Solitalea lacus: one gene and its partner. Each later gene encodes a partner of the first gene's protein in a complex. Links are inferred from orthologs where the notes say so. Each region holds a gene or a part of one and is shown in the gene's direction. Other genes may lie near its edges.

Region 1 (5,479 bases):
ACGGCCATCTTTGAGCCTGAAATGCGTAAGTATTACGACTATAAATTCTTTAGCGGAACTTACATGGGTAACCTTCCTGTTTACAGGTTTAAGTGTACTGCCAAACCTGAGTATGTCAATTCAGATAAGGTTATGATAAAAGAATTAACCACCATTTTTGACAAGCGAACTTTTCAAATTGTAGGCCGTTACATTGATATGAGCTACGATAACATGGCTTTTAGTTTTGATGTTAAGATGAATATTGAAATGAATTACGTTAATGATGACTTATTGCCGGTTCGCATCAGCTACAACGGAAACTGGGATGTGCCTTTTAAGAAAAAGGAAATAGCAGCTTTTAACGTAAAGCATTACGGGTACAATAAAAAGTAGCTTCAGTAAGTATTGTTTGTTTGACGCCAAACAATGAAAGCCACAGGCTGAATATTTTAAAAGCCAAACACTTAAAAATCTGATAAAACTTAGCAACTTTGCAGCAAACCATCAAAAGCATTGATTACAAAAGATACCGTAGATAGAATTATGGATGCTGCCGACATTGTGGAAGTGATCGGCGAGTTTGTGAATCTTAAAAAAAGGGGAGCTAACTACGTTGGACTGAGTCCTTTTGCCAACGAGAAAACTCCTTCATTTACGGTTTCTCCGGCTAAACAAATTTTCAAAGATTTTAGTACTGGAAAAGGCGGCAGTGTTGTCACCTTTTTAATGGAACTGGAAAAGTTTAGCTATCCGGAAGCGCTTAAGTGGTTGGCCAACAAATATCAGATTGAAATAGAAGAAGATCGCAAATGGGAGGAATCTCCTATTAATGATGAACGTGAAAGTTTGTTCATTGTGAATGAATTTGCGCGTAACTATTTTTCTGAAACTCTTTTTGATCGTGAAGAAGGAATCAATATAGGTCAAAGCTATTTTAAAGAGCGTGGTTTTCGGGAAGAAACGATGAAAAAGTTTCAACTCGGCTATTGTATTGATCGGTGGGATGATTTTACACAAGGTGCTTTAAAAGCCGGGTATAATGAAGAATACCTTGTTAAAACGGGGCTAACCATTAAAAAAGATGATGGGAAAGCTTTTGATCGCTATAAAGGTCGGGTGATTTTCCCAATCCACAGCCTTACAGGGCGCGTTATTGGTTTTGGTGGACGTGTTTTAAAAACCGGTGATAAAACTGCCAAATACGTAAACTCACCTGAGTCGTTAATTTATCACAAAAGCCAGACGCTATACGGTATTTATTTTGCCAAGAATAAAATACGTGATGAGGATAATTGTTTCCTGGCCGAAGGTTATACCGACGTTATTTCACTTCATCAATCGGGTATAGAAAATGCGGTTGCTTCCTCGGGAACCTCTCTCACTGTTGAGCAAATCAGGTTAATAAATCGATTTACCAAAAATGTAACCATTTTATATGATGGTGACGCTGCCGGTATTAAAGCTTCTCTGCGCGGAATTGATATGATTCTTGAGGAAGGGCTTAATGTAAAGGTGGTGTTATTTCCAGATGGACATGATCCGGATTCTTATGTGAAAAGTGTCGGAGGAACAGCCTTCAGAGAGTACGTTAAGGAAAATCAAAAAGACTTCATTCTTTTTAAAACATCAATACTATTACAAGACGCTAATAATGATCCGCTAAAACGTGCTGAAGTTATTCGTGATATTGTTGAAAGTATTGCTAAAATTCCGGATAGCATTAAGGCATCTGTTTTCATTTCAGAAACCAGTCGTTTATTGCAGGTGGAAGAGCGCATTTTGCTTTCTGAGCTGAATAAGCTTAAGCTTAAAAATGCTCAGGCTAAAGAAAAGCCTCCCCGCTCAGATAATTTTCCACCAGATGAACCTTCGCCAGAAGAATTGTATGGACTTGAAATACAGGCGCAGGTAAAAGAGGAAATCTCAGTGAATAATGAGGACCCTCAGGAAGAAGAAATTGTACGATTGCTGGTTAATTATTGTGGAGAAGTTTGGGAAGAGGATTTGACAATCGCGCAGTTTCTGATACACGCTTTGGATGACATTGAGTTTGGTAATGCTTTATATGGTACTTTTTTTGAAGAAACCCGTTTTAAAGTAAATGAAGGAGAAGTTATTGATGAGCGTTTCTTCATACATCATCCTAATAATGAAATCAGAAATCTAACGGCAACTCTATTAACATCGCCTCATTCATTGAGTGAAAACTGGGAGAAAATGCATGAGATTCCTGTCCCCGATGAAAAGTCGAAATTAAAGCAGGCGGTGTTAAGCGCTGTGTTTCATATAAAAATGCGTAAGGTAATGCGGTTGATCAAAGAAAATCAAGAGAAGATGAAAACTGCAACAACTGATGATGAGATCATTGCTCTGCAAACATTGCACATGCAACTAACGCAGGTTAAAAAGGATATTTCTCAAGAATTAGGGGCGGTAATTTTAAAGTAATTTTAAACTCATTACTAGAGTTTTTCTCCAAAGCAAAGGTCTCCGGCATCTCCCAGCCCCGGAACAATGTAAGCCTTAGAGGTAAGTTCCTCATCAACGGCGCCAAGCCATAGGAATGCTTTAGGCAGGTTAGATCTCACATGAGAGATGCCTTCAGTGCTTGCAATAACGCTTACCAAATGCAGCTCCTTAATGTCAAAACGGGCAAGTAACTCTTTGCAAACAATCACCATAGACTGACCGGTTGCAATCATCGGATCAGAAACGATTACTGTTTTATCGCTGAGGTCAGTAGTTGAAAAGTACTCCATTTTTATCTCAAAGTCATTGTTTTTTTTTGCTTTTCGATAAGCTGAGATGTAACCTGAATCGGATTTATCGAAAAAGTTCATCAGGCCCTGGTGCAATGGAAGGCCAGCCCGAAGTATGGTTACCAGTACGGGGAATTCAGTAAGCAATGGGACTGATGCAACACCAAGCGGGGTGATAACTTCTTGCTCCTCATAGGACAATTTTTTGCTGATTTCATAGGCGAAAACCTCTCCTAAGCGTTCAAGATTTCGTCTGAAACGCATCCGGTCATTTTGAATATCAATATGGCGCAATTCAGCCAGAAACTGATTGGCTATAGAGTTGTTTTTGCTAAAAACAGTAATCATAATGAGTGATGTTTTATCTAAGATAACGAAAATGGGTCGAAAATATAATGCTTAATTCGGTTATATGGAACCTAAACAATAAAAGAACAAAATCGTTATAAACCTTTGTGAAGTGATAAGCTTCTTCTGGTTATATTTGAATTACATGAAATTTCAACTCACCTCAGCATATTATCCTACCGGAGATCAACCAGAAGCAATACGCCAATTGGTTGAAGGCGTTAATGCAAATGAACAGTTCCAAACTTTATTGGGAGTTACCGGCTCAGGAAAGACATTTACAGTAGCAAATGTAATTGCTCAAACACAGCGGCCAACACTCATATTAAGTCACAACAAAACCTTGGCGGCTCAGCTTTATGGAGAGTTTAAGCAGTTTTTTCCGGAGAATGCAGTTAATTATTTCGTTTCCTATTACGATTATTACCAGCCGGAAGCTTATATGCCTACAACTAATACCTATATCGAAAAGGATTTGCAAATAAATGAGGAGATTGAAAAGCTGCGGTTACGGACTACTTCTGCGCTGATGTCGGGAAGGAGAGATGTAATTGTAGTTTCTTCCGTTTCGTGCATTTACGGTATGGGTAATCCAGAGGATTTTGCCAATTCAGTATTTCGCATTGGAGTTGGTACGCGTATTAGCAGAAATGCATTTCTGCATCGGTTGGTAGAAATTCTGTATTCAAGAACCACCGCTGATTTTCGTAGAGGTACATTTAGGGTCAAAGGTGATACTGTGGATGTGTATCCGGCTTATGCTGATTTTGCCTATCGGATTTCATTTTTTGGTGATGATATTGAAGAGCTGAGTGTAATTGATCCGATTTCAGCGAAAACACTTGAAAGAATGGAGCAGTTGGCTATTTTCCCCGCCAATTTATTTGTTACTCCCAAAGATAAAATGACCAAAGCTATTTGGGCTATTGGTGAGGAATTGGAGGTTCGAAAACAACAGCTATTTGATGATAAACGCATGCTGGAAGCTAAGCGCCTGGATGAACGGGTGAATTATGATCTTGAAATGATGCGTGAATTGGGTTATTGTTCCGGTATTGAGAATTATTCCCGCTTTTTTGATGGCCGTAAGCCTGGAATGCGCCCATTCTGCTTGCTTGATTATTTTCCTGATGACTTTTTATTAGTTATTGATGAAAGCCATGTTACAATTCCCCAAATCAGGGCGATGTATGGTGGCGACCGTTCACGCAAGCTTTCTTTGGTGGAGTATGGCTTTCGTTTACCTGCCGCATTGGATAACAGGCCATTGAATTTTAATGAGTTTGAAAGTCTAACCCATCAGACCATTTATGTGAGTGCTACCCCAGGAGATTATGAATTGGAGAGGACCGAGGGTGTTTATATAGAGCAGGTAATCAGGCCTACCGGCTTGCTCGATCCTGTTATAGAGGTTCGACCGGTGCAAAACCAGGTTGATGACCTGCTTGATGAGATTGACAAAACGGTGAAGAAAGGTGATCGAGTGCTGGTTACCACGCTTACAAAAAGAATGGCCGAGGAATTGGCTAAGTACATGGCAAAGCTGAATATTAAATGTAGGTACATTCACTCAGAGATAAAAACATTGGAACGTGTAGAGATCTTACGCGGGTTGCGTTTAGGAGAGTTTGATGTTCTGATAGGTATCAACTTGTTGCGTGAAGGGCTGGATTTGCCGGAGGTGTCATTAGTAGCCATATTGGATGCAGATAAGGAAGGGTTTTTACGTTCTGATCGCGCCCTGATACAAACTATTGGTCGAGCTGCTCGTAACGAGGATGGTCGAGTAATTATGTATGCTGATAAGATTACCGATTCTATGGATCGGACTATCAATGAAACCATGCGCAGGCGTGAGAAACAGATAAAATATAATGAAGCCCATGGTATAGTGCCGCGCACAGTGAAAAAAGAAAAAGCGGCCATTATTGAGCAAACATCGGTGATAGACTTTAGAGGAGGTGTTCAGCAAGCCTATGTAGAAAGTGAAATTCCTACACTGATATCCGACCCAATTGTGGAATATATGAGTAAGAATGAGCTTCAAAAAGCTATAGAAAACACTCGTAAAGAAATGATGAAGGCTTCTAAAGAAATGGATTTCTTGCTTGCTGCCAAGCTAAGAGATGAGATGTTTGCATTGGAAACATTTATGAAGGAACGCTTTGAAGTATAGTAAATGGTCTCAGGGTCTTTGAAAACATAAAGGCAACCCCATGGTTGCCTTTATGTTTATATTCTTTAAGATGCTATTGGAATTGAATTAGCAGGGCCGGGTCAGGGCAATTGGCCAAGTAAATTCCCCTTTCTGATAGTTTACAAACACCAGGGTAATCACCTTTAAAGCTCCCCATGTCTCGAATCAGTTGAAAATGCAAGTGAGGAGGCCA
Region 2 (5,459 bases), 1.7 Mb from region 1 along the record:
AAGCTATAGAGAAATTGTTAAAGAGCAGCTTTCTGATATCAAAAATGAAAATATTTTAGGTGAACCGGTAATGCGTAACACCGCACCTTGTATTGCTTATGCTTGCCATAAAATAGCTAAAAAAAACCCTAAGGCTAGTATTGTTGTTGCACCTTCTGATCATTTAATCTTACAAGAAGAAAACTTTAAGCAAATTATTCGTGAATCAATAGAACTTACTGCCGAAAATCCGTTTCTGATAACCCTGGGTATAGTCCCAAGCCGCCCTGATACCGGATATGGTTACATTCAGCATACTAATAAATCTATAGAGAATACTTTCTTTAAGGTCAAAACCTTTACAGAAAAACCAGATTTAGAACTCGCTAAAACATTTTTAACCAGTGGCGACTTTTTGTGGAATGCTGGCATCTTTGTTTGGAATGCCCCAACAATTTTAAATGCTTTCCATAAATATTTGCCCGAAATGAACGAGATTTTTACTGAGGGTAAAATCTTTTACAACACATCCAAAGAAACTGACTTTATAAAAACAGCGTATATGCGTTGTAAAAATATTTCAATTGATTATGGTGTAATGGAGAAGGCTGACAATGTATATGTTCGACCAAGTGATTTTGGATGGAGTGATTTGGGAACATGGGCCTCGGTTTATGAAGTTAAGCAAGAAAAGGATTACGTTGGAAATGTTGTAATTGATACAGATAAGGTAATGATGTATGATTCAGCCAACTGTATTGTAAGAACTGATGCTAATAAGCTGGTGATTTTACAAGGCTTGGACGGTTATATCATAGTTGAGTCAGACGACGTACTAATGATTTGCAAAAAAAGCGAAGAACAGGAAATAAAACAGATAGTGGCTGACGTAAAGCAAAATTACGGAGAAAAGTACCTTTAAATTAAATGATGAATTATAGATGATTGAAACCATTTATAATTCATCATTTATATATCAAAATTATTTTCTTTGTCTGACTGCTTCGTACAAAATTATACCAGCTGAAACGGAAACATTTAGCGAAGCAATTTCTCCCAACATTGGAATTTTAGCCCTTGCATCACAATATTTCATATATTCAGGTGATATTCCATCTTCTTCTGAACCCATTATTATTGCCGTTGGACCCGTGTAGTCAACTTCTGTCAATAAATTATCGGTTTTTTCTGTACAAGCAACTAATTGAAGTCCTGAATCTTTTAAAAACTCAAGTGTTTCTTTCAATTTCATTTCACGGCAAATTGGCACTCTGAATAATGCTCCTGCTGAAGTTTTAATTGCATCGGGATTTACTTGAGCCGAACCTCGTGCAGGGACAATTACCGCATCAACTCCCAAACATTCAGCTGTTCGAACAATTGCGCCAAAATTTCGTACATCCGTTACCCTATCAAGAATAAGTAAGAGAGGCGTTTTCCCTTGAGCATATATTTCAGGGACGATTTGCTCTGTTTTTTGGTAACTTATAGGTGAAATAAATGCGACAACACCCTGGTGATTCTTGGTGGTTAAGCGATTAAGCTTTTCAATAGGTACAAACTGGAACGGGACATCATATTCAGCAATGACTAATCGTAACTCTGCATAGAGATTACCCGCTAGGCCCTTCTGTATGAATAAACTTTCAATTTCTTTACCTGCCGTAATTGCTTCAATTACAGCCCGAATGCCAAATATTAACTCGTTGGTTTCTTTTTTAACTATGCCAAAATTTCTCATGGAATCGCAAAACTACGAATCAATTATTTTATTCTCTGAATATCTGCCATTTAAATTTTAAACAATTTTAGCCTCGATACTATGCATACACAAAGGTTTTCCACATTAAAATAGTTATCAACATAGCTCTTGAAAATACTAAAAAGTTGATTTTTAGACAAACAGAGACGGTATTGTTAACATTTAATTCATTTACCAACAATTTATGTTAATAAGTCCACAGTTCTATATTGCTCGTTTTCAATTAGATTTAAGATTACGGATTTGGCTGTTTAAAAATTTGAACTGTATGAAAGGAGATAAGTAAATATATTTGTCGCCACAACCGTTAAAACTACCTTCGTGTAATTAAGTATGAGTTTAGATAATTTTGAAACAAACGGAAATTCGAGAAGTAAATCCGATAGGCGTACTACGGCTCGTAAAATGCCCCAAACATTAATAGGTGGTAAATTGCAGCCTCAAGCCGTTGAACTTGAAGAAGCCGTTTTAGGGTCGATAATGATTGAAAAGAATGCTTTAACGTCAGTTATCGAATTCCTTCGTCCTGAAATTTTCTATAAAGATTCCCATCAAAAAATATTTAAAGCCATTATGGACCTCTACAGCGAGTCTTCGCCTGTAGATATTTTAACGGTGACCAATCAGTTACGTAAAAGTGGTGATTTAGAAATGGTGGGTGGTGCCTTTTACATAACTGAATTAACCAATCGGGTAGCTTCAGCTGCCAATATTGAGTTTCACGCCCGTATTATTGCTCAAAAGTATCTTCAACGCCAGCTTATTCAAATTTCAACAGAAACGGTGAATATGGCTTATGAGGACACCACTGATATTTTCGAGCTATTGGATAAAGCGGAAAGTGACCTGTTCAAAATTACAGAAGGAAATTTGCGCCGAAATGCCGAAAACATGTCGGACTTGGTAAAAAAGGCAGTGCTGGAAATTGAAAAACTGAAAGATAAAACTGATGGATTGACAGGTGTTCCTTCAGGTTTTACGGCATTAGACCGAGTAACCTCCGGCTGGCAGCGTTCTGATTTGGTAATTATCGCGGCTCGTCCGGCCATGGGTAAAACCGCGTTTATCTTAAGTGCAGTTAGAAATGCATCTGTAGGCTTTAATTTTCCAGTCGCAGTTTTTTCCCTTGAGATGTCATCTGTGCAGTTGGTTAACCGTTTAATTGCCGGAGAGGCCGAGATTGAGGCTGAAAAACTTAAAAAAGGTAATCTCGCTCCGCATGAGTGGCAACAATTGCACTCTAAAGTGGGTAAACTAGCTGAAGCCCCAATCTATATTGATGATACTCCAGCCCTAAATGTTTTTGAGTTACGAGCAAAGGTTCGCCGTATGAAACAGCAATACGGGATTGAAATGATCGTAATCGATTATCTTCAGCTTATGCATGGCTCTGGTGATGCTAAAGGTAACCGTGAACAGGAAATTAGTGGTATTTCAAGGGCATTAAAAGGAATTGCTAAAGAGCTGAGTGTTCCGGTTATTGCACTTTCTCAGTTAAGCCGTGCGGTAGAAACCCGTGGAGGAGATAAAAAGCCAATGCTTTCCGACTTACGTGAATCGGGTTCCATTGAGCAGGATGCCGATATGGTACTTTTCTTATATCGTCCGGAGTATTATGGATTCACTCAGGATGAGAGCGGTCGTTCAACTGCAGGTGTTGCTGAGGTAATTATTGCTAAACACCGTAACGGTTCATTGGAAAATGTTCCTTTAAAATTTGTTGGAAAATACATTAAGTACCAGGATTTAGATCCGGATAATTTTGATTTCAGCAGTTTTGATGTAAATAACCTAAGTGCCTCTGCTGGCCTCTCTCCTTCTGCCGGCTTTGATGACGAACGTCCACAAAACTTTATTATCCGCCCATCAAAAATGAATGAATTTGATGAAGGAGGTGATGATTTTGCACCTTTTTAATAAGTAAAAAAATATAAAAAAAGCCTTTGAACCCTATTCAAAGGCTTTTTTACAATAATTATATTTATAGAAATAATCCTATTAATAATCCCGAAAGCATGATTATTGCAGCAGGAATTTTAGTAAACCGTAATAATGTGAAGGTAACTACAATTATTGCTACAGAGAAATAATTGATATCAATAGGCTTGGCTAATAAAAAGAAGGCTGCAATAACGAATCCAACAGAAACAGCGTTAACACCAGCCATTGAGTTCTTTACTCGGGTAATCTTTTTTAAGTCATTCCAAAAGGGAACAATAAATAAGATCAAAATCAATCCAGGCAAATTGATACCTAATACCGCAGCAAAACTACCAAGTAGTTGCCCCATTATTCCCGAATTTTTCATAGCCATACCACCCAAAAAGGAACTGAATGAAAATACCGGTCCTGGGATGATTTGTTGTAATGCATATCCCGACAAAAATTCCTGTGTGGTGAGGTATTTCTTTAACTCAACAAACTCAGTATACATATAAGGTATCAATACTTGTCCGCCACCAAAAATTATGATGCCGTTCCGATAAAAGTTCTCAAATAAACGAACAGGTAAGCTAAAAAAAGACGTTCTGTTAATTATTGCCCCCATCAAGGCAAAGAATATCAAGATTCCAAAGAAATAGGCTACCTTATTCTTATTAACATTAATTACCAGTTTTTCGCTTAAATCACGTTCTTCATCGTCTGTATTAATTCGTGAAGTTATATAGCCTCCAAATAGAACCAAAACAGGGAACATGAATGGAAAAACAAAAGGATTTTTAAGTAACATGGAACATGTAAAAGCTACTGCAGCTAAAGTAAATGTAAGCTTGCTTTTAATAACCTTTGATGCAAAAATAAAAGCTGCGTAGGCTACAAAACCTAAAGCCATAGGCTCTATTACCTGTAATAATTTTGGTATTTCAATTTTTGAGGAATAGGAAACAAATAATATGGCTGCTATTGCCATCATCAAAGCCGATGGTAATAGCCAAATTAAAAAGGTTAATATGGCAAACCATAACCCTCCTATTTTATATCCAATAGCGGTAATAGTTTGTGTTGAAGCAGGTCCTGGCAAAACCTGACACAACGCATTAAGTTCAAGAAGTTCTTGTTCGCTTAAGTAATTTCTTTTCTCCACAAACTCTTTTAGCATAATGGCTATGTGGGCTTGAGGTCCACCAAAAGCAGTTAAGGTATATTTTATTACATCACCTAAAAAAAGAAACTGTTTAGCCGTCAACGTATTATATTTTAATAAATAGAAGTAAGTTCCTTGTTTATAGCCTATTCATCTTCATAATCTAAACCCAAAACTGAATTTAGTGCTTGTTGAAGTTCTGATGCAGCGTGAAAATTGCCTGCTTTTCTGGCAATTATTAATCCTTTTTTGTATGTTACCTCTGCATCGTCTTTTCTTAAGAGCTTTTCATAAAGTTTGCCCAAATGGTAATAAGTACCTACGTAGTTTTCATCGGTATTTACTAATTCGGTAAAATATTGTAGAGCTAGATCTGTATTATTTAACTTTAAATATTCAGTTGCGATTGCATATTTTAAAAATGAATCATTAGGCTCATTTTCTAAAAAACGTTGTAATTGCTCCAAACGAGAAATTTGCATTTTGAGAATTTAGGGTTTTAGGTATTTTTACAAAATCAATGCATGCAAAATTAGTAAAATACAATTTGCTTTATATATTTGTATGCATGCATAAGTTTTTTTTAATTCAATCAATTAATTTTATGAAAGTACTAGTTTGTATAAGTAACGT

Evidence for each region. The genes of interacting proteins can lie anywhere in the genome.
Region 2: the proteins of dnaG (region 1) and dnaB are in contact, whole or in part, in a crystal structure (PDB 2R6A), measured with the Geobacillus stearothermophilus proteins. The link is inferred for Solitalea lacus from one-to-one orthologs. Residues at the interface, in WP_049624496.1 of Geobacillus stearothermophilus: Lys456, Leu457, Leu458, Pro459, Ala460, Asn463, Ala464, Leu467, Leu535, Leu536, Ile537, Ala538, Gln544, Glu545, Asp548, Tyr549, His552; in WP_033016901.1 of Geobacillus stearothermophilus: Ser13, Glu15, Ala16, Gln18, Glu91, Leu92, Asp94, Ala95, Val96, Pro97, Thr98, Ala99, Ala100, Asn101, Tyr104, Tyr105, Ile108.

The regions. Positions count from the first base shown.
Region 1 is NZ_CP091740.1:766,617-772,095, forward strand. Bases 1-2,962 are described here. They hold dnaG (DNA primase), read left to right. Parts: upstream 1-495; coding sequence 496-2,430; downstream 2,431-2,962. Other genes in these bases: L2B55_RS03235 (hypothetical protein), read left to right, coding at 1-375; upp (uracil phosphoribosyltransferase), read right to left, coding at 2,445-2,962. Also shown: more of upp, read right to left, coding at 2,963-3,089; excinuclease ABC subunit UvrB, read left to right, coding at 3,235-5,265; L2B55_RS03255 (peptidoglycan DD-metalloendopeptidase family protein), read right to left, coding at 5,339-5,479. UniProt on the Escherichia coli protein: RNA polymerase that catalyzes the synthesis of short RNA molecules used as primers for DNA polymerase during DNA replication.
Region 2 is NZ_CP091740.1:2,431,030-2,436,488, reverse strand. The notes cover bases 1,425-4,366. They hold dnaB (replicative DNA helicase), read left to right. Parts: upstream 1,425-2,074; coding sequence 2,075-3,658; downstream 3,659-4,366. Other genes in these bases: chrA (chromate efflux transporter), read right to left, coding at 3,723-4,366; rlmB (23S rRNA (guanosine(2251)-2'-O)-methyltransferase RlmB), read right to left, coding at 1,425-1,720. In the rest of the region: L2B55_RS10345 (mannose-1-phosphate guanylyltransferase), read left to right, coding at 1-901; more of rlmB, read right to left, coding at 962-1,424; more of chrA, read right to left, coding at 4,367-4,928; L2B55_RS10325 (tetratricopeptide repeat protein), read right to left, coding at 4,973-5,308; L2B55_RS10320 (electron transfer flavoprotein subunit beta/FixA family protein), read left to right, coding at 5,431-5,459. UniProt on the Escherichia coli protein: The main replicative DNA helicase, it participates in initiation and elongation during chromosome replication. Travels ahead of the DNA replisome, separating dsDNA into templates for DNA synthesis.